4 regions of the Methylobacterium ajmalii genome follow, and region 4 is predicted to be linked to each of the others. Evidence: predicted binding sites of a transcription regulator. Region 4 holds the regulator's gene; each other region holds the start of a gene.

What was found. Region 4 encodes LexA, which represses DNA repair genes until DNA is damaged. Its sites were predicted from a motif close to TGTTCNNNNTGTGTTCNG; they were not measured.
Region 1: V3T34_RS11245 (putative DNA modification/repair radical SAM protein) is a predicted target of LexA. The motif match lies at 3,538-3,555, and genes of this name have one in related genera.
Region 2: radA (DNA repair protein RadA) is a predicted target of LexA. The motif match lies at 5,034-5,051, and genes of this name have one in related genera.
Region 3: recA (recombinase RecA) is a predicted target of LexA. The motif match lies at 3,199-3,216, and genes of this name have one in related genera.

What each region holds. Positions count from the first base shown of each region.
Region 1 covers NZ_JAZFXT010000025.1:12,405-19,958, reverse strand. The annotation lists gene V3T34_RS11270 (DSD1 family PLP-dependent enzyme) at 1-339, shown strand, start outside; gene V3T34_RS11265 (RidA family protein) at 348-740, shown strand; gene V3T34_RS11260 (Gfo/Idh/MocA family protein) at 748-2,109, opposite strand; gene V3T34_RS11255 (hypothetical protein) at 2,343-2,936, opposite strand; gene V3T34_RS11250 (hypothetical protein) at 3,211-3,420, opposite strand; gene V3T34_RS11245 (putative DNA modification/repair radical SAM protein) at 3,573-4,784, shown strand; gene V3T34_RS11240 (UdgX family uracil-DNA binding protein) at 4,784-6,241, shown strand; gene V3T34_RS11235 (hypothetical protein) at 6,328-6,711, shown strand; gene panB (3-methyl-2-oxobutanoate hydroxymethyltransferase) at 6,779-7,554, opposite strand, start outside.
Region 2 covers NZ_JAZFXT010000028.1:237,511-245,064, reverse strand. The annotation lists gene V3T34_RS14605 (NAD-dependent epimerase/dehydratase family protein) at 1-699, shown strand, start outside; gene V3T34_RS14600 (TetR/AcrR family transcriptional regulator) at 759-2,012, shown strand; gene V3T34_RS14595 (ABC transporter ATP-binding protein) at 2,029-3,717, shown strand; gene V3T34_RS14590 (AAA family ATPase) at 3,869-4,351, opposite strand; gene V3T34_RS14585 (cytochrome b) at 4,348-4,908, opposite strand; gene radA (DNA repair protein RadA) at 5,102-6,556, shown strand; gene V3T34_RS14575 (CvpA family protein) at 6,841-7,434, shown strand.
Region 3 covers NZ_JAZFXT010000021.1:35,470-43,023, forward strand. The annotation lists gene cckA (cell cycle histidine kinase CckA) at 67-2,658, shown strand; gene recA (recombinase RecA) at 3,275-4,366, shown strand; gene V3T34_RS07860 (MAPEG family protein) at 4,720-5,133, opposite strand; gene alaS (alanine--tRNA ligase) at 5,333-7,554, shown strand, end outside.
Region 4 covers NZ_JAZFXT010000002.1:22,432-29,985, reverse strand. The annotation lists gene V3T34_RS00375 (molybdopterin-dependent oxidoreductase) at 1-571, shown strand, start outside; gene V3T34_RS00370 (NCS2 family permease) at 562-1,917, shown strand; gene lexA (transcriptional repressor LexA) at 2,054-2,794, opposite strand; gene uvrB (excinuclease ABC subunit UvrB) at 3,015-5,795, opposite strand; gene V3T34_RS00355 (PAS domain-containing protein) at 5,840-6,901, opposite strand; gene V3T34_RS00350 (LysR family transcriptional regulator) at 6,898-7,554, opposite strand, start outside.

The sequences.
Region 1 (7,554 bases), on a different contig from region 4:
CAGCGGGCGAAGGGCTGGATCATCGTCGATGCCGGCTGGATGGCGCTCTCGCGCGACCGCGGCACGGCGCGCCAGGCGGTGGACCAGGGCTACGGCCTCGTCTGCGACCTCGCCGGCCGGCCCTATCCCGACCTCGTGGTGCGCGACGCCAACCAGGAGCACGGCATCGTCGCCGTGCGGCCGGGCGCGGAGGCCCGCCTGCCGGATCTTCCAGTCGGCGCGCAGGTGCGCATCCTGCCCAACCACGCCTGCGCCACCGGCGCGCAGCACGACCGCTACCACGTCCTCGACGCGGACAACCGCGTCGCGGCCGTCTGGCCCCGCATCAACGGCTGGTAGGAGCCCCCATGACCGATCCGATCACCCGCCTCGCCACCCGCGACGCCGCGGCGCCCGCCGGGCACTACTCGCAAGGGGCGGCCTGGGGCGACCTCGTCTTCGTGTCGGGCCAGCTCGGCGCCCGGCCGGACGGCAGCCACACCGCCGACCAGCCCTTCGAGGTCCAGGCGCGCCAGGCGCTCGCCAGCCTCCTCGCCATCCTGGCCGAGGCGGGCAGCGGGCCGGAGCGCATCCTGCGGGTGACGGCCTACGTCGTCGGCGTCGCGCACTGGCCGGAGTTCAACCGGATCTACGCCGAGGTGATGGGCGGGGCGAAGCCCGCCCGCACGGTGGTGCCGGTGCCGGAACTCCACCACGGCTACCTGGTGGAGGTCGAGGCGATCGCCGTGCGGGGCGGGTGAGGACGCCTCACTCCGCCTCCTCGGGCTCGGGCCCGCGGGTCGGGTCGAGGCCCTTGCCGTCCTGGTCCCTTGCCTGCTCCCTGGCCTTCTCCTTGTCGGTCAGGTTCGGCTTCCGCTCCGGGCCCTTGAGCGCCACGGTCTGGCCGGTGCGGGCGGCCTCGTAGATCGCCTCCATCAGGATCTGGTCCTGCAGGCCCTCCTCGCCCGGGGTGCGGGGGGTGCGGTTCTCCAGGATGCAGGTCGCCATGTGGTCGATCTCGAGGGCGAACTGGTTCTTCGCGCCCAGCACCCGCTCGTCCCGGGCCTCGGCCTTGCCCTCGCGGTGGCCGACGAACAGGCGCTGGCCCTGATACGCGAAGGCGTTCTGGAGATCGATCGTGCCGCCCTCGGCCTGGACCTTCAGCGAGCGGGTCTCGTGCGCGCCGTAGCTGGTCGAGCAGAGCGCCAGCGCGCCGGAGGGGAAGCGCAGGGTGAAGGCCACCGTCTCCTCGACCTCGCGGTAGAGCGCGTCGTCCGGCGAATGGACCTGCGCCTGGACCGCGACCGGCTCCTCGCCCATCAGCGCCCGCACGCCGTTGAGGCAGTAGAGCCCGATATCCGGCAGCGCTCCCCCGCCGGCCAGCGCCTTCTTCAGGCGCCACTGCTCGGGCAGGCTCATGGTCTGGGTGTTGGTCGCCTCGATCAGCCGGACCTTGCCGTACTTGGCGCTGCGCACCAGCCGCACGACCTCGCGGTTGTAGGGCTCGTACTGGCAGCGATAGGCGATCATCAGCTTCACCTTCGCGGCCGCGCAGGCCTCGATCATCGCCCGCGCTTCGCCCGAGGAGACCGCCATCGGCTTCTCGCATAGGACGTGCTTGCCGGCGCCCGCGGCGGCGATCACCTGGTCGCGGTGGAGCGCGTTCGGGGTGACGATGTAGACCGCCTTCACCTCCGGGTTGCGGGCGAGCGCGTCCCAGCCGTCGTAGCCGTGGACCGCCTCCGGCTTGATGCCGTACTGCGCCGCCACCGCCTTGGCCTTGTCGGGCGAGCCCGACATCAGCGCGATGGGCTTGGCCTTGCGGCACTCGCCGAAGGCCGGAAGGATCTCCTCGAGCGACAGCCGGCCGAGACCCACGATCGCGAACCCGACCCGCTCGGCCGGCGGCAGCGGCGCCGTCGGGGGCGGGGCCGGGCGGTCGGACGGTCCGCGCCAGTTCGGGAAGCTCACCCGGCCGTTCTCGACCTTGCCGGTATCGACCGGCCGCTCGGGGCCGGGCAGGCCCTGGCCCGAGGCACCCTGGGCCTGCGCCGTCCCGAGGCCGACCAGGGTGGCGCCCCCGGCCATCATCAGGCTGCGGCGCGAGAGGGCGGTGACATCGTCCGGCATCGGGCAACCATCCGTTGGGGCGAGAGAGCCTGCGCAACGTGTCGGGGGCGGGTGGGTTCCGGAGCAGATGATTGAGATCAGCTTGCCCGCGCCTGCTTACGCGAAGGCTCATGATCTATCGTCATTTTCCGGTGAATAATTAGAAGAATACCTCGATCTAATTTTTGGGGGGCAGAATTATTCAGAGATATTTTTATTTTTGATAATAATTGTGCAATACATTGACAAATATATCATCCATAGTTTCCATCGATGCAGTCATCGATATCAATTACGGCTACGCCAACGCCGTATGCTATCCCATTCCCAGATACTATCGAGCATGTACGGTCAAAATTTATAGGAAATCTTTCTTTAAAGTCGGATAGAGCACTCGTCATTGCAGCGATGCCTTGATGATACTGCGGACAAACCACCACGAACCCATGAATGTTTTTGTGGTCGCCATTCAGACTTTTTAGAGATTTTATGATCTTCTTTAATTTCCTAATATCCGTTGCAACATGATTTCTATCTGTCCATAACTTAAACTCGACAAGAGCGTCCAATCGAAAGTTGTCGACCTCCGAGGCCGGATCATAGACCGCCATATCAACCCGGAAACTACCCAATCCAGCGAGGTTGGCCCTATTGACACCCCATTCATGAACGACGCGTCTCATGGGGAGCTCTATACTAACACGCTGTCCAGTGGACTTATGAACAGAAATAGCAGTCGCAGTTTGCACAAATGCCTCTGGCGCAGCCAGAAGGCCAGCCATGTCTGAATAACTTTGTATCGCAGCAAGAGTTGCGTCTCCTAATATGTCGCGCGTCAATCTTGCCATGTCTGCGGCTCGCGTCCAAATTTTTTTGTTTAGAACCTTGCTCGATAATCGGTATATAGTCAAGGGTCAGAATAATAAAAAACGTCATCGCCATTTGTCAAATGCTGGCTGTTGTTTTTCGAAATGCTGATTATAAATACATAAAAATTTTAATACATAAATAATTAGGAACCAGCCCTCAGTATGTGCATCTCTCTACTTCCGTCGGCATGCGCGAACACAAAAGGCCGACCCTCACAGATCGACCCTCCGAAAAACTCATTCGATGCCGGGCTCACTCGCCCGCCATCATCTCCGGCGAGAAATGCCCGCACCAATCCTGCGCCGAGACCACCGGCCACAGGCCGTGGCCCTGCGGCTCGGGCTGGCTCACCGGCGGGTTGAACCGGCACAGGCCTTCCTCGCCCTGGGGGGCACCGGCATTGAGCTTGTGGTCGTCGAAGTAGCGGCAGCTGCGGCAGTTCGCGGACGGGTTCGTCGCCATGCGGCATCTCCTCGTGAATTAGAAACGCTCCAATCAGCGGGATAACGGCGGGCCCGGCGGCGGGTTCCGGGCTTTGCGGATGCGGCTTTCGACCACGGGGATCGGCCGCCTTCCGCCTTGAACGAAACAGGAACGAGGGCCAGGTTGCAGGAATGGACGACGCCCTGAAGAAGAAGCTCACCATCCTCGCCGACGCGGCGAAGTACGATGCCTCCTGCGCCTCGTCGAGGGCGCCGAAGCGCAAGGCCGAGGCCGGCGGGCTCGGCTCGACCACCGGGGCGGGCATCTGCCACGCCTACACGCCGGACGGGCGCTGCGTCTCGCTGCTCAAGATCCTGCTCACCAACTACTGCCTGTTCGACTGCGCCTACTGCGTCAACCGGCGCTCCTCGAACGTCCGGCGGGCCAAGTTCTCGGTCGACGAGGTGGTGACGCTGACGGTCGAGTTCTACAAGCGCAACTACATCGAGGGGCTGTTTCTCTCCTCCGGCATCATCCGCTCGCCCGATCACACGATGGAGCAGCTGATCCGGGTGGCCAAGACCCTGCGCCAGCGCCACGGCTTCCGCGGCTACATCCACCTGAAGACCATTCCCGAGGCGAGCCCGTGGCTGATCGAGCAGGCCGGGCTCTACGCCGACCGTCTCTCGATCAACCTCGAACTGCCGACCGAGGCGAGCCTGGAGCGGCTGGCGCCGGAGAAGGACGGCGCCGCGATCCAGACCGCGATGGGCCAGATGGGCGAGCGCATCCTGCAGGCCAAGGAGGAGAAGCGCCGCTTCGCCCCGGCCGGGCAGTCGACCCAGGTGATCGTCGGCGCCGATGCCAGCACCGACGAATCGCTGATCCGCACCAGCGCCCGGCTCTACGACCATTACGGCCTGAAGCGGATCTACTACTCGGCCTTCAGCCCGATCCCCGATGCGGCCTCGATCCTGCCGAGCAAGTCCCCGCCGCTCCAGCGCGAGCACCGGCTGTACCAGGCCGACTGGCTGATGCGGTACTACGAGTTCTCGCCCGACGACGTGGCGGGAGCGACCGAATCCGGCATGCTCGCCCTCGACGTCGACCCCAAGCTCGCCTGGGCCCTGCGCAACCGCGACCGCTTCCCCGTCGACGTGAACAAGGCCGACCGGGAGATGCTGCTGCGGGTGCCGGGGCTCGGCGTCCGGGCGGTGGACAAGATCGTGGCGGCGCGCCGCCACGCGAGCTTACGGCTCGACGACGTGGCCCGCCTGACCTCCGGCCTCAAGCGCGCCCGGCCGTTCCTCGTCGCCGCCGACTATGCGCCGACCCGGCTCACCGACCGGCTCGACCTGCGCGCCCGCCTCGCCGAGCCGCCGCGCCAGCTGAGCCTGTTCTGATGCCGGCTCACGCTGTTCAAGCGCGCACGATCCGGCTCGCGCCCGGCGCCGATCTCGACGGGTTCCGGGGGGCGATCCGGCGGCTCGTCCCGGCCGGCATCCCGCCCGAGACCGTCACCTGGGTCGAGGGCGAGGCGCCGTCGCTGTTTCCCGACGAGGTCCCGTCCGACGCGACGGGCCCTGCGCTCGCCCTGCCGCGGGCGGTGGCCGGCCTCGTCGCCTCGGTCGTGATGCACCGCGACCCCGAGCGCTACGGCCTGCTCCACCGGCTGATCCGGCGCGTCGCCGACGGCGAGCGCCACCTCGCCGAGGTGGCGAGCGACCCGCTGGTCCACCGCCTGCACCTCATGCGCAAGGCGGTGGGGCGCGACCTGCACAAGATGCACGCCTTCCTGCGCTTCCGCCGCGCCGGGGCGGGGCAGGAGGGCCGGGAGCGCTTCATGGCCTGGTTCGAGCCCGACCACCACATCCTGGCGGAGGCCGCGCCGTTCTTCTCCGCCCGCTTCCCGTCCTTCGACTGGTCGATCCTGACCCCCGACGGCTCGGCCCATTGGGACGGCCGCGCCCTGCGCTTCGGGCCAGCCGGCCGGCGCGAGGACGTGCCGGAGCAGGACGCCTTCGAGGCCGGCTGGACCGACTATTATTCCAGCACCTTCAACCCCGCCCGCACCAACCTCGCGGCGATGCGGGCCGAGATGCCGAAGAAGTACTGGCACAACATGCCCGAGACCGCGGCGATCCCGGGTCTGGTGCGCGAGGCCGGACGGCGGGTCGGCGAGATGATCGCGCGGGCGCCCGAAGCCCCGGTCAAGCGCGTGCCGGCCCGCGCGCTCGCCGCCATGGCGGCGCAGGAGCCCGATTCGCTGGCGGCGCTGAACGCGGTCATCCGCGCCTCCGAGCCGCTGGTGCCGGGCGCGACCCAGGCCGTCCTCGGCGAGGGCCCGATCGGGGCGGGGATCGCCTTCGTGGGCGAGCAGCCGGGCGACCAGGAGGATCTCCAGGGCCGGCCCTTCGTCGGTCCGGCGGGCCAGCTCCTGTCGGGCGCCCTGCGGGAGGCGGGGATCGACCGCGACCGGGCCTACCTGACCAATGCGGTCAAGCACTTCAAGTTCGAGGCGCGCGGCAAGCGGCGCATCCACCAGAAGCCCACCGCCGGCGAGGTCGCGCATTACCGCTGGTGGCTGGAGCGCGAGCTCGCCTTCGTCGGCCCGCGCCTCGTGGTGGCGCTCGGGGCAACCGCGGTGCTGGCGCTCACCGGCCGGCAGGTGCCGATCACCCGGGCCCGCGGGCCGGCGACGTTCGAGGGCAAGCCCTATGGCGGCCTCGTCACCGTGCACCCGTCCTACCTCCTGCGCCTGCCCGACGCGGCGCGGCCCGAGGCCTATGCGGACTTCGTCGCGGACCTGCGCCAGGCCGCCGCCCTCGTGGCGGAACCGGCTCTCGGGGCTGCGGGATAGGATCTTACCTTGCGTCAACGCTGCGTTGCGGCAACCAAGCCCGGGCTGCCGAGTTTGTCGCCTGACCGAATCGGGAATCAAGGACCATGAAGCTGATCGTGTCCGCCCTCACGGCGGGATTGTGCCTGGCGGGCGCCGCGTCGCCCGCCTTCGCCAAGGGTGGCGCCAAGGCGGACCGCTTCGACGGCAACTGGAGCGTCGAGGTCATCACCGAGAGCGGGGCCTGCGACCGCGCCTACCGCTACGGCGTGATCATCCAGAACGGCCAGGCGCGCTACGCCGGCGGCGGCGACTTCACGGTATCGGGCCGGGTGCAGCCGAGCGGCGGCGTGCGGGCGACGATCAGCCGGGGCGACGCGGCCGCGCAGGTGGTCGGCCGGCTCACCGCCGATGGCGGCGGCAACGGCACCTGGACCACCTCCGGCTCCACCGCCTGCAAGGGCCGCTGGAACGCCGAGCGCCGCGGCTGAGAGAAGCGCCGCGGCCGAGAAGGGTACCGAGGCCGCCAGCCGAGAGGCTGATCCGCGACGGGCGGGCCTACGATCCGCCGTAGGTCTGCGCCTCCTCCGGGAAGCGCCCGGCTTGGACGTCCTCCGCGTAGGCGCGCACCGCCGCCTCGACCTGGCCGCGCAGCGCGCCGAACCGCTTCACGAATTTCGGGGTGCGGTCGGACAGGCCGAGCATGTCCTCCAGCACGAGGATCTGGCCGTCGCAGGACGGCGAGGCGCCGATGCCGATGGTCGGCGCGGTGACCTCCGGGGCCTGCGCGATGGCGCGGGCCACCGGCTCGACGATGCCCTCGAGCACGATCGCGCAGGCGCCGGCCTCGCTGATCGCCCGGGCATCCTCCAGGAGCAGGCGCCCCGCATCCGGTGCTTTCCCCTGCACCCGAAAACCCCCCATCGTGTTGATCGCCTGCGGGGTGAGGCCGACATGGCCCATCACCGGGATGCCGCGCCGGGTCAGGAACGCCACCGTCTCGGCGAGATGCGCACCGCCCTCGAGCTTCACCGCCCCGGCCCCGGTCTCCTTGAGGACGCGCGCCGCGCTGGCGAAAGCCTGCTCGCGGCTCGCCTCGTAGGAGCCGAACGGCATGTCGACGACGACGAGCGCATGGGCGGTGCCCCGCACCACCGCCTGCCCGTGCAGGATCATCATCTCCAGGGTCACCGGCAGGGTCGAGTCGAGCCCGTGCGCCACCATGCCGAGCGAATCGCCGACCAGCACGACGTCGCAATGCGGATCGACGATGCCGGCCATCTGCGCCGAGGCGGCGGTGAGGGCGACGATCCTGCGCCCCTCGGCCTTGCGCC
Region 2 (7,554 bases), on a different contig from region 4:
GGCACCTTCCAGGTGCTGGAGGGCTGCCGGGCGCATCCGGTGCGCCACCTCCTCTTCGCCTCGACCTCCTCGGCCTATGGCGGCAACCCGACGGTGCCGTTCCGCGAGACCGACCGGGCGGTGTGGCCGCTGACCATCTACGCCGCCTCGAAGCTCGCCGGCGAGGCGATGGCGCATTCCTACGCCCACCTGTGGAAGATCCCCACCACCGCGTTCCGGTTCTTCACCGTCTACGGGCCGTGGGGCCGGCCCGACATGGCGCTGTTCCTGTTCACCCGGAAGATCCTGGCCGGCGAGCCGATCGAGGTCTACGACCACGGCCGCGCCGTGCGGGACTTCACCTATATCGACGACCTCGTCGAGAGCATCAGTCGGTTGATCGACCGGCCCCCTCCCCCGCCGGGCTCCGCCCCGGTCTCGGCCGCCGACACCCTGAGCCCGGTCGCGCCGTTCCGGATGGTCAATATCGGCGGCGGCCGGCCGGTGAGCGTCGCGGCGATGCTCGACGCCCTGGAGGAGTCCCTCGGCGTGCGGGCGGTCCGCCACCTGCGCGACCTGCCGCCCGGCGACGTCGAGCGCACCGAGGCCAGCCCCGATCTCCTGCGCGACCTCGTCGGCTACGTGCCTTCGACCCCCCTCGAAACCGGCATCCCGGCCTTCGTCGCCTGGTACCGCGCGCAGTACGGCATCGACCGCTAGGGGAACGCCGCATCACTCGACGGCTTGTCACGGCGCCCGCGACAGTGCTCAATCCCCCCATGCCCCGCAGCCTCGACCCCGAGACCGTGCCCGCCCCCGAGGCGGCGCCGCGCCAGACCCGGCGCTACGCCCAGAAGCGCGACGCGATCCTCCACGCCGCCGCCGCCCTGATCAACGAGGCCGGGGTGAAGGGCACGACGCTCGCCGACGTCGCCCGCAGCGTCGGGCTGATGACGAACAGCGTGACCTACTACTACCGCCGCAAGGAGGACCTGGCGGCGGCCTGCTTCCTGCACACGATCGGGGTGCTCGACGGGCTGGTGGCGCAGGCCGAGGCGGCGCCCGGCGGGCCCGCGCGGCTCGCCCGCCTGCTCGACCTCGCGGTGGCCCACCGCGCCGCCATGGCGGTCGGCGAGGAGCCGGACATCGCGGTCCTCAACGACGTGCGGGCGCTCCCCGCCCTCCAGGCCGAGAGCGTGTTCTCCGCCTACAACGCGCTCTTTCGCCGCCTGCGCGGGCTGTTCGACGACGACGGGCTCGACCGGGCCGACCGCAACGCCCGCACCCACCTGCTGCTCTCGGTGCTGCACTCGACCCGGCTGTGGATCCACCGCTACGAGCCGCGGGACTACGCCCGGGCCGGCGCCCGGATGGCCGACCTCCTCACCCGCGGCCTCGCCGGCCCGGCCTCGGAGTGGCGCCCCGCTCTGCTGCCCGAGCCCGAGCCGCCGGAGGAGAGCGAGGTCTCGCCCGAGGCCTTCCTGCGCGCGGCCACCATCCTCATCAACCAGCAGGGCTATCGCGGCGCCTCGGTCGAAAAGATCTCCGGGCTCCTCAAGGTCACCAAGGGCTCTTTCTACCACCACAACGACAACAAGGACGACCTCGTCGCCAACTGCTTCTCGCGCAGCTTCGCCCAGATCCGGGCGGTGCAGGACGCGGCCGACGCGAAGGGCGGCAACGGCTGGGGCCGGATCTGCACCGCGTCCGCCACGCTGGTGCGCAGCCAGCTCGGCCCCGGCGGGCCGCTCCTGCGCGTCACCGCCTTCAGCGCCCTGCCGGAAGCCCTGCGCACCGAGACCCGGCGCACCATGAACCGCCTGACCGAGCGCTTCGGCTTCTGCCTCGTCGACGGCATGGCCGACGGCTCGGTGCGCCCGCTCGATGCCGGCATCGCCGCGCAGCTCGTGTCGAGCATGGTCAACGCGGCGGCCGAGCTACCGGCCTGGGTACCCGGGGTGACGCCGGAGAATGCGGCCGACCTCTACGCGCGGCCGTTGTTCCTGGGGCTGTTCGCGCCGGCGGCGCGGTAGAGCCACACCGGTCCCGATGCGGTCGATCGTTCGTCTGGTGCTCGAGGCGTATTGGCGCGAGGCGCGCCGGACGACCCTGCTGGTGATCGGTGCCACGATCGTCGGCGCCCTCGCGGCGATCACCGCGCCCTATCTCTTCTCCCGCGCCGTCGATGCGCTGACGACCGGGACGGGAACCGGCGCGGCCCTGCATCTCCTGCTCCTCTACGCGCTCCTCGTCGGCGTCGCGGCGGCTCTCGGTCAGGCCGCCCGCTTCCTCATCCTCCTCTGTGCCGAGCGCCTCGCCTTCATGGCGAACACGGCCTTCTTCTCGGCTCTCCTGCGCAAGACGCCGGATTTCTTCCTCGAGCACAATTCGGCGGAGATCGGCAGTGCCCGGCAGTCGGGCGCGCAGGCGCTCAACACCGTCGCACAGCTCGTCGTCGGCGGCCTGCTTCCGGGGCTCGTCCAGATCACGATCGCGGCCGTCCTCCTCTGGCGTCTCCTGAGCTGGGACGTCGCCGTCATCGTGTTCGTCTACGGGGCGATCGTGATCGGCCTCGACTACGTCCGCATCGGCCGCGTCCGCCCGTTCCTGAAGGCCGCGATGGCGAGCAGCCAGGAGAACGCGAAGCTGGTCGGCAACGCCGTCGCGCTGATCGATACGCTGCGCCAGACCCGGGGCGAGGCCTGGATCCAGGATCGGTTCGCCCGGGGGGCGGGCGAGACCGTCGCGAGCTGGCGCGGCTACGTGCTGGCGAGCAGCGCCTTCAGCGGCGCGCTCGGCCTCGCCGCGACACTGCAGCTGGCCGTGACGTTCCTGCTCCTCATGCCGCGCTACGAGGCCGGATCGCTGACGGTCGGCGACATCGTGCTGTTCAACACGCTGCTCCTGCAGCTCAACGAACCGTTCCGCCTCGTCGGGATGGCGATCAAGGAGACCACGGAGGCGGCCGCCCGCCTGCGGCCGCTGGCGACGCTCTGGTCCGCACCCGAGCAGGCCGAGCCGGACGACCCCGTGCCCTACCGGGCTGCCGAGGGCACGATCGCGTTCGAGGACGTCACGTTCCGCTACGCCAACGGACGGGGGGTCGCGGACCTGTCGTTCACCGCGAGGCGCGGGACGCCGACTTTCCTCACGGGCGAGACCGGATCGGGGAAGTCGACGGTCCTGAAGCTGCTGCTCAAGGGCGCCGCGCCGACGCAAGGTCGCATCCTCGTCGACGGCATCGACCTGACGCAGATCACCGACACGGACTGGTTTTCCCAGGTCGGCGTCGTGTCGCAGGACGTGGTGCTCCTCAACGATACCCTGTCGGCCAACATCGTGCTCGGCCGTCCTTTCGATGCCGTCCGCCTGCGCGCGGCCGCGGAACGGGCCTCGATCCTGCCTCGCATCGAGGCGATGCCGGACGGGTTCGGCACGGTGGTGGGCGAGCGGGGGCTGAAGCTGTCCGGCGGCGAGCGGCAGCGGATCGCCATCGCGCGCGCCCTCTACGGCGCGCCGAGCATCCTGATCCTGGACGAAGCCAGCTCCGCCCTCGACGCGGAGACCGAGCGCGAGGTCATGGACGGGCTGCGAGGCGCCGCCGACCGGCTGACGATCGTCTCGGTCACGCACCGGATCGCGACGATCCGGGCAGGCGACCAGATCGTCCGTCTGCCCTCGGGCCCACCGCGAGACGACGGAACTGCGGGAGAAGGATCCCCGGCGCTCGGCACCTGAGCAGGCTTGCCCTGGCGGGCCAACGTTTCGCCGGCCTAGATTGTTGTTTCGTCGCAGATGAAAGTCGCAAGACCGAGGGCCGCTCTTGCTAAATCTGCCCGGAGCATCGTTCGACGACGGAGTTATCGGTCCGTCGAGAGAAAATGAAAGATCATAGATCCGGAGCAGCGCCCGGCCGGACGACCGTGATCCGGTCGAAGCCTTCGGCGGCGGTCGGTGCCTCGAGGAGGCCGGCGACCGAGCGGATCGCCTCCTCCGGGACGCGCCGGTCGGCGGGCCGCGAGGCGTTGCGCGTCAAGGCGAGAGCGAGGGGGACGTCGATCCACACCGCCTCGAGGCGGGCGCCGGCCGACCGGGCGATCTCGACGATCGGTCGGCGGTGTCGTGCGCCCGGGAGCGCGGCATCGAAGTAGACGACCTCCGGATGCCGGGCCTGGCGCCCGATCCAGGTCGTCTTGCCGGCGCCCTGCAGGCCGCAGACGATCACGACGGTATGGGGGCCGTCGTCCGCCCGGAGCGCCCGCCGCAGCGTCTCGTAGCAGGCCTGCCACGCCTGCCGGCTCCGCTCGGGCGTCCAGACCCGCCCTTCCTCGGTCTCGAGGCAGTCGTCGGGATTGATCGCGGCCGGCCTCACCCCTCGGCGGCCCGCCGCAGCCACATCCGCCCCAGCACCTCGTCGCGCCGGATCCAGGCGTGCCAGGCCACCGCCAGGACGTGGAGGGCGAGCACGATCCCGACGGCCCAGGCGATCCAGTAATGCGCGGTGTAGCCGGCGAGCGACAGGGCCTTGTCGACCGGCACGAGGCGCGGGAACGAGAACACGCCGAACCACGGCAGGCCGTAGCCTCCGGCCGCCGAGTAGACGTAGCCGCTGACCGGCAGGAGCAGCATCAGGGCGTAGAGGCTCCAATGCGCGGCCTTCGCGGCGAGATGGGCCGAGCGGGAGGGCGGCGCGCGGTAGGCCGGCTCGCCGGCGACGAGCCGGTAGACGAAGCGCAAGGGCAGGAGCAGCAGCACCGTCAGGCCGATCGATTTGTGGATGTCCAGGATCTCGCGCCGCGGCGAGGTGCCGGGCACCTGCCAGGCGGCGTAGAGCCCCAAGGCCAAAGCCACCAGGATCAGGGCCGCCATCAGCCAGTGGAAGCCGCGCTGGGTGCGGTCGTAGGTATGAGGATCGCGGGCCCGGGCCATGGTCGTCTCTAGCGTCCGTCGTCGTATGGTCGAGCTGTCGCGCCCGATCGGGGCGCGAGCGCGGCGGGTTCGTTTCGCGACCGTCACCAGGTGCAGGGCGGGCCCGGTTGCAACGCGCCGCCGCCCGGGACATATCAGGAACACCCCACGCAGGCCGGCGCGCGGCCCGAAAAACCCCGGAGATCCGCCGCCGATGGCGAAGAACCACCAGACCTTCGCCTGCCAGTCCTGCGGCGCGGTCTACAACCGCTGGCGCGGGCGCTGCGAGGCCTGCAACGGCTGGAACACGATCGTCGAGGAGACCGGCGCGGGAAGCCCGGTCTCCGGCCCGGTCGCGACCCGGCCGAGCCGGGCGCGAGGAAGAATCTTTCCGCTCGAAGGCCTGACCGGCGAGGTCAAGGAAGCACCCCGCACCTCGTCGGGCATCGCCGAGCTCGACCGGGTGACGGGCGGCGGCTTCGTGCGCGGCTCGGTGATCCTGCTCGGGGGCGACCCGGGCATCGGCAAGTCGACGCTCCTCATGCAGGCCTCCGCGGCACTCGCCAAGCGGGGCGAGCGCGTCGCCTACATCTCGGGCGAGGAGGCGGTGGGCCAGGTGCGGCTGCGGGCCGAGCGGCTCGGGCTGGCGAGCGCCCCCGTCGAGCTCGCCGCCGAGACCAACGTCGAGGACATCATCGCCACCCTGAGCCAGGGCAAGCCGCCGGCGCTCGCCATCATCGACTCGATCCAGACGATGTGGACCGAGACGGTGGAATCGGCCCCCGGCACCGTGACCCAGGTCCGCGGCTCGGCCCAGAGCCTGATCCGCTTCGCCAAGACGTCGGGCACCGCCGTGATCCTGGTCGGTCACGTCACCAAGGACGGGCAGATCGCCGGCCCCCGCGTCGTCGAGCACATGGTCGACGCGGTCGCCTCGTTCGAGGGCGACCAGGGCCACCATTTCCGCATCCTGCGGGCGGTGAAGAACCGCTTCGGCCCCACCGACGAGATCGGGGTGTTCGAGATGACCGATGGGGGCTTGGCCGAGGTGCCGAACCCCTCGGCCCTCTTTCTCGCCGGGCGCGACCTCGCGGCGCCGGGCACCGCGGTCTTCGCCGGGATGGAGGGCACGCGCCCGCTGCTGGTCGAGATCCAGGCCCTGGTGGCGCCCTCCGCCCTCGGCATGCCGCGGCGCGCGGTGGTGGGCTGGGACCCCAACCGCCTCTCGATGGTGCTGGCGGTGCTGGAGGCCCATGGCGGCATCCGGCTGGGCGGCCACGACGTCTACCTCAACGTCGCGGGGGGCTTACGCATCAGCGAGCCCGCCGCCGACCTCGCGGTGGCGGCGGCCCTCGTCTCGTCGCTGTCGGGCGCGGCGCTGCCGTCGGATGCGGTGTATTTCGGCGAGGTCGGCCTGTCGGGGGCGGTCCGCCCGGTGGCGCAGGCGCCGGCGCGGCTCAAGGAGGCGCAGAAGCTCGGTTTCGCCAAGGCGCTGATGCCGCTGGGCCGGGAGGGCGCCGGGCGCGACGGGTCCGGGACGGGGTTTCCGGCGGAGTCGCTTCGCCACATCGCCGATCTCGTCGCCGGGGTCGCCGCCAGCGGCAAGCCGGTTCGGGGCGGGCGGCGCCCCCAGCAGCGGCTGCCGGCCTATGACGACGAGGATGTCTGAGAGCCTGCTTGACGGGCCATACCACTCTCGCACCCTCCAACGTCATCCTGGGGCCGCGAAGCGGAACCCGGGATGACGAGGTGAGGTGGCGAGGCCAGCGCCGGACCGACTGGAGCGGACCACCAAACAGGCTCTGACAGAGGCGGAAGGCATCGCGCCGCGCCGCGTCACCGGCCCTGCCGAGGGCAGGGTGACGGATTGGCTCGGGCAGCGTATACAACGCCGGCGGTGCCGGGCAGCCGCGACCCGAGCCAACGCTCCCGCCCCCGAACCTGTTCCTGCCAATGCCGTTCTCCGTTCTCGATCTCGTCGTGCTGGGCGTCGTCGTCATCTCCGCGCTGCTCGCGGCGGTGCGGGGCTTCACCCGCGAGGTTCTGGCGATCGTGGCCTGGGTCGCGGCGGCGGGCCTCGCCTGGACCCTGCACCCGCTGCTGCTGCCGACCGTGAAGCAGCACGTCTCCAGCGACACCGTCTCGCTGGTGGTGTCGATCGCCGCGATCTTCCTCGTCACCCTGCTGGTGGTCTCGGTGATCACCGTGAAGATCTCGGACCTGATCCTCGATTCGCGCATCGGCGCGGTCGACCGCAGCCTCGGCCTCGCCTTCGGGGCCGGGCGCGGCTTCCTGATCTGCGTGATCGGCTGGGTCTTCCTGGCTTGGCTCGTCCAGGGCAAGGTGCCGGACTGGGCCCAGCAGGCCCGCAGCCGCGAGATCCTCGAGAACAGCGGCCAGAAGCTGGTCGCGATGCTGCCGGACAACCCGGAGGGCCTGCTCAAGCAGTTCCGCAAGCCCAAGCCCGAGGTCGATCCCGGCACGGACGCGCCCGCGGAGGCCGACGCCCCGCCCCAGCGCCGCACCGACGCCAGCCCCCGGCGCTGAGACCGCACACGAAGGACACACCCCGCCAAGGACGCCCGACCGGCGTCCTTTGCATGTGAGGTAAGCCCCGCAACGCACCTTTGACGCCTTGGTTCCGCCGAAGGCAGCGATTACATAGCC
Region 3 (7,554 bases), on a different contig from region 4:
CCGCGGACCGCGCGAAGGATCGGGGCCCGGCCGCGGGTGCGGGCCCCCGGGGAGTGTCGAGGCGACATGCCGGAGTTGAGCCCATCCGCGGCTGAGACCGCCCTCGACCGCTCCGAGCGGCCCGGCCGGGTCAGCCTGCTCCTGCTGCTGGCCGGCCTCCTCGTCGGCGCGGCGGTGGGCCTGAGCTTCGTCGCCAACGAGCAGGCGCAGCCGATCATCCTCGGCCTCCTGGCGCTGCTCGCCATGGCGGGCGTGTTCTGCCTGTTCGCCTTCGCGATCGGGGCGATCCAGCTCACCGGCCAGGGCACCCGCAACGACGTGACGAAGGCGGTGGTCGACGCCGCGCCCGACGGCATGATCGCCGTGGAGGAGGGCGGCCGGCCGATCTACGCCAACGCCGCCTATCTCCAGCTCGCCGGCAGCGACACCTTCACCAACCTGCGGCCCGTCGAGCGGGTCTTCGTCGGCTCGCCCGAAGTCTCCGAGGCGGTCTACCGCCTGGCGCAGGCCGCCCGCGAGGGCCGCTCGCTGTCGGAGGAGATCCGCATGGCGCCGCCGCCCGGCGGCACGGCGGAGCGCGACTTCGCGTGGTTCCGCATCGGCGTGCGGCCGCTGCCGCTGCCGCGCCGGCCGGTCTCGCTGTGGAGCGTCGCCGACATCACCCACGAGCGCGAGCGCCAGGAGAACGTCTTCCAGGAGCTCCAGCACGCGATCGACTACCTCGACCACGCGCCGGCGGGCTTCATGGCGGTCGATCCCAAGGGCTCGGTCGTCTACATGAACGCGACGCTGGCGGCCTGGCTCGGCCACGACCTCGCCCAGGTCGGCTCGGGCGGCCTGCGCCTCTCCGAAATCTTGCCCGACGACCTCGGCCCGGTGCTGATCGGCGGCAGGGGCGAGCCCGGCGAGGTCCGCACCGACCGGTTCGACCTCGATCTGCGCCGGCGCAACGGCCACCCGCTCTCGGCCCGGCTCTACCACCGCGTCGCCTACGGCCAGGATGGCCGGCCGGGCGATTCGCGCACCCTCGTCCTCAACCGCTCGGCCGGCGAGGAGAGCAGCGACGATCCCGGCCAGGCGGCCGAGCTGCGCTTCGACCGCTTCTTCAACACCAGCCCGGTCGCGGTGGCGACGCTCGCCGCCGACGGGCGGCTGGTGCGCGCCAACGCCTCCTTCGCGCGCCTGTTCGGCACCCTGCCGCGCACCGGCGACGGCAGCGAGGCGGGTCCCCCGGTGCACGACTTCGTGGTCGAGCGGGACCGGTCGATCGTGGATGCCGCCGCCCGCGCGGCCGCGGAAGGCCGGGGCGACGTGCCGCCGGTCGAGATCGGCGTCTCGGCGCCGGTCAACCGCTCGGCCCGGATCTGGCTCAGCCCCGCCGGCACCGCCGGCGGCGCGGAGGGCGCGGTGATCCTCTACGCGCTCGACACCACGGCCCAGCACCAGCTGCAGCAGCAGGTGAACCAGGCCCAGAAGATGGAGATGGTCGGCCAGCTCGCCGGCGGCATCGCGCACGACTTCAACAACGTGCTGCAGGCGATCATCGGCTACTCGGACCTGCTGCTGGCGAGCCACCGCCCGGCCGATCCGGCCTTCCAGGACATCATGCAGATCAAGCAGAACGCCAACCGGGCCGCGAGCCTGGTGCGGCAGCTGCTGGCCTTCTCGCGTCGCCAGACCCTTCGGCCGGAGGTGATCCATCTCGGCGAGGCGCTCTCCGACCTGACCCTGCTCCTGAAGCGCCTGCTCGGCGAGCGGGTCGAGCTCGACCTCAAGCACGGCCGCGACCTGTGGCCGGTCAAGGCCGACGTCAACCAGTTCGAGCAGGTGATCGTGAACCTCGCGGTCAACGCCCGCGACGCGATGCCGGAGGGCGGACGCCTGCTGATCCGCACCGCCAACATGACCGCGGAAGCCGTCGGGGCGCTTCGCCTCAACGGCCTGCCGGGCGCCGACCACGTCCTCATCGAGGTCAGCGACACCGGCACCGGCATGACCCCGGAGGTGATGGAGAAGATCTTCGAGCCGTTCTTCACCACCAAGGAGGTCAACAAGGGCACGGGCCTCGGCCTCTCGACGGTGTTCGGCATCGTCAAGCAGTCCGGCGGCTACATCGACGTGCGCTCCACCATCGGCCAGGGGACGGTCTTCGCCATCTACCTGCCGCGCCACGTTCCCGCCCCGGAGGCGGACGTGCCCGAGGCGCCGGCGGAGCTGCCGGCCCCCGCCGTCGGCGGTGCCGCGGCTCCCGTCTCCGAAGCGCAGAAGCCGCCGGCCCGCGACCTCACCGGCCACGGCACGATCCTGCTGGTCGAGGACGAGGACCCGGTCCGCGCGGTCAACGCCCGGGCGCTCACCGCCCGCGGCTACACTGTGCTCGAGGCGGCCTCGGGCCTCGAGGCGCTGCAGATCATGGCGGAGCGCGACGTGCCGGTGGACCTCGTCGTGTCCGACGTGGTGATGCCGGAGATGGACGGCCCGACCCTCCTGCGCGAATTGCGCAAGGGCCACCCCTCGCTCAAGGTGATCTTCGTCTCGGGCTACGCCGAGGACGCCTTCCGCAAGAACCTGCCCGACGGCGAGGAATTCAATTTCCTGCCCAAGCCCTTCAGCCTGAAGCAGCTCGTCGAGACGGTGAAGACCACGATGGCGGGGTGAGGGCACGCGGATCGCCATCCGTGCGGCCGCCGCCCGCGGACCTTGCATCCATTTGGGTGCGCGGGGGGCGGCCATGAAGTCGTCGATGCCGACATCGTCCCGAGTGCCGCCATGGGGCGCCGTTCCCCATCGATCTTCGACACGCCGAAGGGCCGGCGGCTCATGGCGACATCCGCCCGGGTGGCGAAGGAGGTGTGGTGCGGGCGGGACGGTGTTCCGGATCTTCCGGAAATCGCTCGAATTCGCGCTGGGAAGATCCTGGCCGGGATCGATGTCGTTGATGCCGCCCGATACGCTGATCGCGTCGAGGGCGCGGCCCGCATCCTCTGCGAGGCCGTCGCGTCCCGCAACGGCTCGGCGAGTGATGCGCATGTCCTCGCCTGCGCCCCGGCTTCTCGATGCCGACATGTGGAACCACGGCCGTGGCATCACCGGGACCGACCGGCCGTCCTCAAGTGAACGCCGGCCGGCTCCGCGTCCTCGGCGGTGCCGGGCGTCCCGACGATTCCGCAGCCAATCCCCCGCTCGCCCTTGCCGATTGAGAACAAAACGGGTACACAATCCCCAGCCGCGCGATTGAGACTTGTCGCCCCTCCTGCCATAAGGACCCGCCGAGATGGCTCAGCCCCAGATGCGACTGGTGGAAAACCCGACCATGGACAAAGACAAGTCGAAGGCGATCGACGCCGCCCTCGCCCAGATCGAGCGCGCCTTCGGCAAGGGCTCGATCATGCGGCTCGGCAAGGGCGACAAGGTGCAGGAGGTCGAGGTCGTCTCGACCGGCTCGCTCGGCCTCGACATCGCGCTCGGCGTCGGCGGCCTGCCGCGCGGCCGCGTGATCGAGATCTACGGACCGGAATCCTCCGGCAAGACCACGCTCGCCCTCCACACCATCGCCGAGGCCCAGAAGAAGGGCGGCGTCTGCGCCTTCGTGGATGCCGAGCACGCCCTCGACCCGGTCTATGCCCGCAAGCTCGGCGTCAATCTCGACGACCTCCTGATCTCGCAGCCTGATACCGGCGAGCAGGCCCTCGAGATCACCGACACCCTGGTGCGCTCCGGCGCCATCGACATCCTGGTGGTCGATTCGGTGGCCGCGCTGACCCCGCGGGCCGAGATCGAGGGCGAGATGGGCGACCAGCAGCCGGGCCTCCAGGCCCGCCTGATGAGCCAGGCCCTGCGCAAGCTCACCGGCTCGATCTCGCGCTCGAACTGCATGGTCATCTTCATCAACCAGATCCGGATGAAGATCGGCGTGATGTACGGCAGCCCCGAGACCACGACGGGCGGCAACGCCCTGAAGTTCTACGCCTCGGTGCGACTCGACATCCGCCGCATCTCGACCCTCAAGGACCGCGACCAGCCGATCGGCAACAGCGTCCGGGTCAAGGTGGTCAAGAACAAGGTGGCGCCGCCGTTCAAGCAGGTCGAGTTCGACATCATGTTCGGCGAAGGCGTGTCGAAGGTCGGCGAGCTGATCGACCTCGGCGTCAAGGCCGGCATCGTCGAGAAGTCGGGCGCCTGGTTCTCCTACGACAGCCAGCGCCTCGGCCAGGGCCGCGAGAACTCGAAGGGCTTCCTGCGCGACAACCCCGACATCGCCAACAAGATCGAGGCCTCGATCCGGCAGAATTCGGGCCTCGTCGCCGACAAGATCCTCGAGAATGCCACGCCGACCGCCGACGACCTCGACGAGGGGTCGGCCTGATCCGGCCGATCGGTTCCAGCGTGAGGTAGGGGGCCGCCGCGCGACGAGCGCGGCGGCTTCTTCCATTTTGAAGGACTGTACCGGGACCGGAAAAACGCGGATTTCCCCTCCGCCTTGTGGGGAGGGGTGGGGGGGTGCAGGAGGCACCGCTGAGCCGGACGCGGTACCATCCCCGACCCCCACCCCTCCCCACAACTTGCAGCGATACCGGGCAGGCCCGGGATCGCTTGGTGAGGGAAGGCGCGCTCCCTTTGAGCGAGGCGCAGTCACACCGAGATGTGTGAATGCGATAGCCGCCCGCGGGGAGAGGGGGATACCTGCGCCTCGATCGGCTGCCGGAGGGCCCGCGCGCGTTACGGTGCCCCCGGACCGGCCCACCCGAACAGCCCGGCAAAGACGAAGCCGATGCCGACCATCGCCACGCCCCAGACGAGGGTGCGGATCCACGGGATGCCGAAGCCGTAGATCGGCAGGTAGAGGAGCCGGGCCCAGAAGTAGAGCTGTGCCCCCCACGCCGCCGCGCCGCCCTGACGGCCCGAGACGGCTGCCGCCAGCACAAGGGCGGCAAAGAGCGGGAAGGTCTCGAAGAAGTTGGCCGAGGCCCGCTTCAGCCGGGCGGCGGCCCCGGTGACCTCGCCCTCGCTCTCGCGGTTGCCCGCCGCCCAGGTCAGGCCGCCGCGCTGGGCGAGGCCCGAGGTCGAGGCGGCCATGATGTGCGCGAAGCCCAGGGCGGCCGAGAGCGCGAGGAGGCGGATTTCGTCGGTCATCGGGGCGGGTATCCAGAACGTCGGGAAGCGGCCGGCGGCCGCGCTTGCTTCCGACGCACATAGCGGCGGCGCTCCGCCTCGACATGGGGAAAGCGCGTGACTAAAGACACGCGGATGCATCCGCGGGCCGCCCGCCGGTGCGCGACATTTTCAAGCCCGCCCTTCGCCCGGCCCGCCTTCCGCAGAGACGATTCTTCCCATGAGTGGCGTCAACGAGATCCGGTCCACCTTCCTGGACTACTTCGCCAAGCACGGTCACGAGGTGGTACCGTCCTCGCCGCTGGTACCGCGCAACGACCCGACGTTGATGTTCACCAACGCCGGCATGGTGCAGTTCAAGAACGTCTTCACCGGCGTCGAGAAGCGGCCCTACCAGCGCGCCGCCACCGCCCAGAAATGCGTGCGCGCCGGCGGCAAGCACAACGATCTCGACAATGTCGGGTACACGGCGCGCCATCACACCTTCTTCGAGATGCTGGGCAACTTCTCGTTCGGCGACTATTTCAAGCCGCTGGCGATCGAGCTGGCCTGGAACCTCGTCACCAAGGAATTCGGGCTCTCGCCCGAGAAGCTGCTGGTCACGGTCTATGCCGACGACGAGGACGCCGCCACCCTGTGGCGCAAGATCGCCGGCTTCTCCGACGACCGCATCATCCGCATCGGCACCTCCGACAATTTCTGGCAGATGGGCGATACCGGCCCGTGCGGGCCGTGCTCGGAGATCTTCATCGACCAGGGCCCGGAGCTGTGGGGCGGCCCGCCCGGCAGCCCGGAGGAGGACGGCGACCGCTTCCTCGAGTTCTGGAACCTGGTGTTCATGCAGTACGAGCAGATCGAGCCGGGCAACCGGGTCGGCCTGCCACGGCCCTCGATCGATACCGGCATGGGCCTCGAGCGCATGGCGGGGATCCTCCAGGGCGTGAAGAGCAACTACGACACCGACCTGTTCCGCAGCCTGATCGACGCCGTGGCGCATCAGGTCGGGCGCGCGCCCGAGGGCAAGCAGACGGCGTCCTACCGGGTGATCGCCGACCACCTGCGCGCCTCGTCGTTCCTCGTCGCCGACGGCGTGCTGCCGAGCAACGAGGGTCGCGGCTACGTGCTGCGCCGGATCATGCGGCGCGCCATGCGCCACGCCCAGCTGCTGGGCTCGCGCGACCCGATGATGTACCGCCTCGTGCCGACGCTGGTGCGCGAGATGGGCCAGGCCTACCCCGAGCTGGTGCGGGCCGAGAGCCTGATCGCCGAGACCTTGCGCCTCGAGGAGACCCGCTTCCGCCGCACCCTGGAGCGCGGCCTGTCGATCCTCGACGCCGAGACCCGCGACCTCTCGGAGGGCGGGAGCCTGTCGGGCGAGACCGCCTTCACCCTCTACGATACCTACGGCTTCCCCCTCGACCTGACCCAGGACGCGCTGAAGTCCCGCGGCATCGCGGTCGACACCGACGGCTTCACCGCCGCGATGCAGCGTCAGCGCGCCGCGGCGCGGGCCGCTTGGTCGGGCTCGGGCGAAGCCGCCACCGAGACCCTGTGGTACGGCTTGCGCGAGCGCACCGGCGCCACCGAGTTCCTCGGCTACGATACGGAAGGTGCCGAGGCGGTCGTCACCGCTTTGGTGCGCGGCGGGGCCGAGGTCGAGGCGATCCGGGCCGGCGAGGAGGGTCTCCTCGTCGTCACCCAGACCCCGTTCTACGCGGAGTCCGGCGGTCAGGTCGGCGATACCGGCACGATCACCGGCCCGGGCCTCAAGGTCCGCGTCACCGCGACCGAGAAGAAGCTCGGCGACCTCTTCGTCCACCACGTCGCGGTGGAGGAGGGCTCGCTCACCCTCGACCAGCCGGTCGAGCTGAAGGTCGATCACGGACGCCGCTCGGCGATCCGCGCCAACCACTCGGCCACCCACCTGCTGCACGAGGCCCTGCGCCAGGTTCTCGGCGACCACGTCGCCCAGAAGGGCTCGCTCGTCGCCCCCGAGCGCCTGCGCTTCGACATCAGCCACCCCAAGCCGATCGAGGCCGAAGAACTGGCCCGGGTCGAGGAGATCGCCAACCGGGTGCTGCTCCAGAACGAGCCGGTGGTGACGAAGCTGATGGCGGTCGACGACGCCATCGCGTCGGGCGCCCGTGCGCTGTTCGGCGAGAAATACGGCGAGGAGGTCCGGGTCGTCTCGATGGGCCGCGACGCCGCCGCCGACGGACGGGCCAAGACGTTCTCGGTCGAGCTCTGCGGCGGCACCCATGTCGGGCGCACCGGCGACATCGGCGTGGTGACGATCCTAGGCGACAGCGCCGTCGGCGCCGGCGTGCGCCGGATCGAGGCGATGACGGGCGACGCCGCCCGTCGCCACCTGGCCGGCGAGAGCCGCCAGCTCGCCGCGATCGCCGCCCTGCTCAAGGCACCGGTGGCCGAAGCGCCGGAGCG
Region 4 (7,554 bases):
GCTCGACGGCGATGCGGTCATCGCGGGAGAGGCCCGGATACCCCTGGCCGATCTCGGCCCCGCGGAGGCCGTGGGGCATGCCGACGGCAGCCCGCGCTCGGTGGCGTTCAACGTCCAGGGCTTCCAGGTCGCGGTGCGGCCCGAGACCGGCGAGGTGCGCCTCCTGCGAAGCGTCCACGCCGCCGATGCCGGGCGGGTGATGAACCCGGTCCAGTGCCGCGGCCAGATCGAGGGCGGCGTCGCCCAGGCGCTCGGCGCCGCGCTGTACGAGGACCTGGCGATCGACGCCGAGGGCCGGGTCGCGACCCCGACCTTCCGCACCTACCACATCCCGGCGATCGCCGACGTGCCCCGCACCGAGGTGATCTTCGCCGACACCCATGACGGCATCGGGCCGCTCGGCGCCAAGTCGATGAGCGAGAGCCCGTTCAACCCCGTGGCGGCGGCGCTCGCCAACGCCATCCGGGACGCGACCGGCGCACGGCTGACCGCCACGCCGTTCACACCCGACCGGATCTACCGGCAGATCGGCACCACGACCCAGAGCGGCGAGGAGAAGCGATGGACCTGAAGCGCGACGACGGCCTGACCGGGCCGGGCGGTTCCTCCCGAAGCGGGTTCCTGGAGCGCACCTTCGCGCTCTCGGCCCACGGCACCACCGTGCGCACGGAATTGCTCGCCGGGCTGACCACCTTCCTGACGATGGCCTATATCATCTTCGTCAACCCCAACATCCTGGGCGATGCCGGGATGCCGAAGGGGGCGGTGTTCGTCGCGACCTGCCTCGTCGCGGCGATCGGCTCGCTGGTGATGGCGTTCTATGCCAACTACCCGATCGCGCTGGCGCCGGGCATGGGGCTCAACGCCTACTTCGCCTACGTGGTGGTGCTCCAGATGGGCTACACCTGGCAGGCGGCGCTCGGCGCGGTGTTCATCTCCGGCCTGCTCTTCATGGTCGTCACGCTGACGGGTTTGCGCCGGATCATCGTCGAGGGCATCCCCCGGTCGATGCGCATCGCCATCACGGTCGGCATCGGGCTGTTCCTGGCGATCATCGCGCTGAAGAGCGCCGGCGTGGTGGCGGCGAGCCCGGCGACCTTCGTCACCCTCGGCGACCTGCACAAGCCGAGCGCGGTGCTGGCGGTACTGGGCTTCCTGATCGTCGCGGTGCTCTCCGTGCGCAAGGTGCGCGGCGCGCTGCTCGCCGGCATCCTGACCGTCACGGCGTTGAGCTTCGTCGTCGCCGACAACACCTTCCAGGGTGTCGCCTCGCTGCCGCCCTCGATCGCCCCGACGCTGTTCGCCCTCGACATCACCGGCGCGCTGTCGGGCGGCCTGCTCAACGTGATCCTGGTGTTCTTCCTCGTCGAATTGTTCGACGCCACCGGTACGCTGATGGGCGTCGCCAACCGGGCGGGACTCCTCACGCAGGGAAAGATGGAGCGCCTCGACAAGGCGCTGATGGCCGATTCCTCGTCGATCTTCGTCGGCTCGCTCCTCGGCACGTCGAGCACCACGGCCTATCTGGAGAGCGCGTCGGGCGTCGAGGAGGGCGGGCGCACCGGGCTCACCGCGGCGACGGTGGCGGTCCTGTTCCTGGCCTGCCTGTTCTTCGCGCCGCTCGCCGGCTCGGTCCCGGCCTACGCCACGGCTCCGGCTCTGTTCTACGTCGCCTGCCTGATGCTGCACGAGCTGGTCGATCTCGACTGGGACGACCTGACCGAGGTGCTGCCGGCCTGCGTGACGGCGCTCCTGATGCCCTTCACCTACTCGATCGCCAACGGCGTCGCCTTCGGCTTCATCACCTATGCGGTGATCAAGCTGCTCACCGGCCGCTTCCGGGAGGTGAAGCCGGTGGTGTGGGTGATCGCGGGCGTGTTCCTGTTCAAGTTCGTGGCGACGGGGAGTGCGCACTGACGGGCGCTGCCGTCCTCAACCCTCCCCCCCTCCGCGGCAGGGCTGCCCGGGCAAGGTGTAGCGCGCGGGCTCTCCCCTCTCCCCGCGGGCGGGGAGAGGGGAAACTCGCGCCTTTTCGTGAAGACGAAGCGCCGCCTCAGTACTTCCGAACCAGGCTCACCAGCCGGCCCTGGATCCGCACCCGGTCCGGCCCGAGCACCCGGGTCTCGTAGGCCGGGTTGGCAGCCTCCAACGCGATCGACGAGCCGCGGCGGCGCAGGCGCTTCAGGGTCGCCTCCTCGTCGTCGATCAGGGCCACGATGATGTCGCCAGTATTGGCGGTCTCCTGGCGGCGGATCACCACGAGGTCGCCGTCGAGGATGCCGGCCTCGATCATCGAGTCGCCGCGCACCTCCAGGGCGTAGTGCTCGCCGCTGGCGAGGAAGTCCGGCGACATCGCCACCGTGCGGCTCTGGCTCTGGATCGCCGAGATCGGCGTACCGGCGGCGATCCGGCCCATCACCGGCACGCTGACCGACTGGCCGTTCTCGTCCGAGGCCGTCGCCATGGCGGGGATGCCGGCGGGCCGCTTGGGCTCGTGAGCGCGCCCGCCCTCGACGACGCTCGGGTTGAACCGCACCACCTCGGCCCCGGCCGCGGGAGCCGTCGCCGGCCCCGTCACAGTCTCGGGGATGCGGATCACCTCGATCGCCCGGGCCCGGTTCGGCAGGCGGCGCAGGAAGCCGCGCTCCTCCAGGGCGGTGATCAGGCGGTGGATGCCCGATTTCGACTTGAGATCGAGGGCGTCCTTCATCTCGTCGAAGGACGGGGGGACGCCCGTCTCGCGCATTCTCTGCTGAATGAAGCGGAGCAGGTCCAACTGCTTACGCGTGAGCATGTGACACTCTCATCCCCGCGCTGCCGCGCTCCGGAAACAAATCGCGAACATGGTAAGCGTTCCGCAAGTGTTCCGCAAGCGGCTTCGAAAAAGCGGCGCACGGCCGCAGCAACCGGGGTGATAGACGGGGATGTCGCGGGTCGATCGTACGATGAGGCAGGCCCCTCCCGGAATTCGACCGGCGCGGGACTGTCCGCCGCGCCGGCCCGTCGGACGGGTGTCAGCCCCGCCCCTTGCGGCCCTTGTATTTGGGCTTCTGGCCCGGAAAGCCTTGCGTCGAGCGGCCGGTGGGGCGCTCGGCGTAGGAGAAGGGCACCTCGCGGTCGGTGCCCGGGCCCATGTCGTCGAGGTCGGGCTGGCGGATGCGGGTGCCCTCGTCGGAGGTGCCCTTGCCGCCGGGGCCGTATCCCAGGGGCTCGGGGCCGCGCCGCTTGCGCTTGGCGCCGAAGCGGCCGGCGTCGCGCTCGACGTCGGCCTGGGCCGCCATCGGGTCGTCGGCGATGGCGAGCTCGGTCGCCTGGAGACGCTTGAGCTCGTCGCGCAGGCGCGCCGCCTCCTCGAAGTCGAGGTCCGCGGCGGCCGTCCGCATCCGCTTCTCGAGGTCGGCCATCACCGCCTTGAGGTTGTGGCCGACCGTGACGGCGGACTTGGCGAGCCCCGTATCGACCTGGACGTGGTCGCGCTCGTAGACGCTCTCCAGGATGTCCGAGATGTTGCGCTTCACGCTCTGGGGCGTGATGCCGTGCTCCTCGTTGTAGGCGAGCTGCTTCTTGCGCCGGCGCTCGGTCTCGGCCATCGCCCGCTCCATCGAGCCGGTGATGTGGTCGGCGTAGAGGATGCAGCGGGCGTCCGCGTTGCGGGCGGCCCGCCCGATGGTCTGGATCAGCGAGGTCTCGGAGCGCAGGAAGCCTTCCTTGTCGGCGTCGAGGATGCCGACGAGGGCGCATTCCGGGATATCGAGGCCCTCGCGCAGGAGGTTGATGCCGATCAAGACGTCGAAGGCGCCGAGCCGCAGGTCGCGGATGATCTCGATCCGCTCCAGGGTGTCGATGTCGGAGTGCATGTAGCGCACCCGCACGCCGTTCTCGTGCAGGTACTCGGTCAGGTCCTCGGCCATGCGCTTGGTGAGCGTCGTCACCAGCGTGCGGTAGCCGGCGGCCGCCACCTCCTTGACCTCGCCAAGCAGGTCGTCGACCTGGGAGCGGGCCGGGCGCACCTCGATGACCGGGTCGACGAGGCCGGTCGGGCGGATGACCTGCTCGGCAAAGACGCCGCCGGTCTGCTCCAGCTCCCACTTCGCCGGCGTCGCCGAGACGTGGATCGATTGCGGGCGCATCGCGTCCCATTCCTCGAACCGCAGCGGACGGTTGTCGAGGCAGGAGGGCAGGCGGAAGCCGTACTCGGCCAGCGTCGCCTTGCGGCGGAAGTCGCCCCGGTACATGCCGCCGATCTGCGAGACCGTGACGTGGCTCTCGTCGGTGAAGACCAGCGCGTTGTCGGGCAGGTACTCGAACAGGGTCGGCGGCGGCTCGCCGGGCTTGCGGCCGGTGAGGTAGCGCGAATAGTTCTCGATGCCGTTGCAGGCGCCCGTGGCCTCGATCATCTCAAGGTCGAAGGTGCAGCGCTGCTCCAGGCGCTGGGCCTCGATCAAGCGGCCCATCCGGGTCAGCTCCTCGACCCGCCACTTCAGCTCGTCCTTGATGCCCTTGACCGCCTGCTGGAGGGTCGGGCGCGGCGTCACGTAGTGGCTGTTGGCGTAGACCTTGACGAACTTCAGCGTGTTGAGGGTCTTGCCGGTGAGCGGGTCGAACTCGGAGATCGCCTCGATCTCGTCGCCGAACAGGCCGATGCGCCAGCCGCGATCCTCCAAGTGGGCCGGCCACAGCTCGATCACGTCGCCGCGGACCCGGAAGGTGCCGCGGGCGAAATCGGACTGGATGCGCTTGTACTGCAGCGCCACTAGATCGGCGACGAGCTGGCGCTGCTCGATCTTCTCGCCGAGGCTGACGGTGAACGACATCGCCGTATAGGTCTCGACCGAGCCGATACCGTAGATGCACGACACCGAGGCGACGATGATGACGTCGTCGCGCTCCAGGAGCGCCCGGGTCGCCGAGTGGCGCATCCGGTCGATCTGCTCGTTGATCGACGATTCCTTCTCGATGAAGGTGTCGGAGCGCGCGACGTAGGCCTCGGGCTGGTAATAGTCGTAATACGAAACGAAGTACTCGACAGCGTTGTCGGGGAAGAAGCTCTTGAACTCGCCGTAGAGCTGCGCCGCTAGGGTCTTGTTGGGGGCGAGGATCAGGGCCGGGCGCTGGGTCTCCTCGATGACCTTGGCCATCGTGAAGGTCTTGCCCGAGCCCGTGACCCCGAGCAGCACCTGGTCGCGCTCCTGGCCCTGGACGCCCGCCACCAGCTCGGCGATGGCCCGGGGCTGGTCACCGGCCGGGGTGAATTCGGAATTCAGCCGGAACGGGACGCCGCCCTCGGATTTCTGCGGCCGCTCCGGCCGGTGCGGCCGCCACAGCTCGCCGTTCTTGAACAGCGGGTTGCCCTCGGTGAGGAGCTTGGTCAGCGCGTCGACCGTCGCCGAGACGCCCTCGGCCGCCAGCGACCCGCGCTCCTCCACCGCCTCGCCGTCCGGCTCGCGCAGGCCGAGCGCCTCGGCGAGCGCCGGCTCGACATCGGCCGCGGCGCCGTGCGCGAAGGCGGCCTGCGGCGCCTCGCCGAAACCGTCAGGCCCTGCAGCCTCCGGGCCCCGGGCGCGGCGGGCCGCCGGCTTGTCGGCAGCCTTCGCCTCCGCGGGCTTGGCCTGCGCCGCGTCCTTGCGCGGGCGGCCCCGCTTCGGCGGCTCGGGCGGCGGTGGCGGCGCGGCGGCGGGCAGGCGGTCGCGGTTCAGCGCTGGGTTCAGCAGCTCGGCGAGGAAGGGATCGAGCGGCTTCAGCTCGGGCTTCGAGGCCTTGCCGGTCGACGGACGGGGCTTCTTCGGGGCGGGCATGCGGCAGATATGGCAAGCCGCACCGGGCCCGGAAAGAGCCCGCGTCACCGCACCTTGGCGACCGCCAGAGTGCTGCCCTCGACCAGCAGGAAGCCGACGCCGGCCCGGCGCAGGGCGGCGACGGCGGCGTGGCGGCTTCTCGCCGCCGGCCCTTCGCCGCCCTCCTCCAGGCGCCGGACGGTCGAGAGCGACAGGCCGCTCGCCCCGGCGAGGTCGCCCATCGACCAGCCGAGCAGGCCGCGGGCGGCGCGCAGGTGCGGGGCCTGCACCGCCTGCTCCAGTCCCTGCCTGATCTGTCCGGTAGGTTGCACCCGCTGCCCGCCGACGCGGGAATTCACGCTGGCCCAGCACAGGATCCCCCCGCCCGGGCCGCGCACCGGGACGAAGACGCCGCGGAACCGGCCGGTCCCGCCCTCGGCGAGACACAGGTGCTGGTCGACCGTGAAGGACCGCCCGGCGACGATCATCTCCTCGAACAGCTCGCTCACGCGCCGGCGCTCGTCCGGCGCCGTCACCCTGGTCCAGTCGGCACGGAACGCTTCCTGGCTCAGGCCCGTGAGGCTGAGGAGTTCCCGCGACGCGACGCGGAACGTCTCCGAGTACGGCGAGGCGTGCTGCCAGGTCTGCGCCTGCTCGAACAGGATCCGGCGGCGCCGCTGCTCCTCGCGATGCAGGGCCGCCATGTGCTCGGGATCGGTCACGTCCATCAGCACGCCGGCGGCCGCCCGAGGTCGACCCTCAAGGGTGAAGTAGACCGTGCCGTGGCCGGACAGGACGCGAACCGACCCGTCCGGCCGGACTATCCGGAAGAAGTAGTTGGTGACGATGCCATCCCGCATCGCCTGCGCCCCGCCTTCGATGAGCGCGCGATCGTCCGGATGGACGAGGTTGAAGAACAGGTCTGTAGCCGGCCTCGCCGCGCCCGGCTCGAGACCGAGCAGGCGGAAGAGCCCGGGGGACCAGGTCTGCTCGTCGGTGGCGAAGGTCCAGGTCCAGGTGCCGGTCAAGCCATGGGCCTCGATCAGCTGGAGCCAATCGCGATCCGCGAAGGCCAGGGTCCGCTGCGGGCCGCCCGGGATGGCGCCCTCCGGTCCGAGCCCGCTCACGCGTCGACCTCCGCGGGCCGATACGGCCCGTCGATCGGCGCCGGGGCCTCGCCGGGCAGCGGCGCATCGACCCCGAGCGGGGCGGGCAGGTCCCGGTCCCAGGGCGGATCGGCGAAGCGGGCCGCCACGAACGCGACCAGGGCCCGGACCTTGGCGGGCGGATTGCGGCGCGAGGGCATCACCGCGTGCAGCGGCAGCGACGGGATCGGCCCGAGATCGAGCGCCACCAGGCTGCCGCGGCGCAGGGCGTCGGCGACCAGGAAGGTCGGCTGGTAGATCAGCCCGAGCCCGGCGGCGGCGGCGGCCACCAGGGCGTCGCCGTTCGAGGCGCGCAGCGAGCCCTCGACCGCCACGGTACCGCCCGCGAAGCGCCAGCCGTCGCTGCTGGCGAGGGTGTAGCCGAGGCAGTTATGGCCGCGTAGCTCCGCCGGGCGGCGGGGCCGGCCCCGCACCGCGAGATAGGACGGCGCCGCGCAGACGCACATCCGGCACGGGGCGAGCGCCCGGGCGACGAGGCGCGAATCGCGCAGATGGCCGATCCGGAGCGCCAGGTCCCAGCCCTCCTCGATCAGGTCGACCGGCCGGTCGTTGAGGCCGAGCTCGACGGCGAGGCCGGGATGGGCACGGGCGAACTCGGCGAGCGCCGGGGCGAC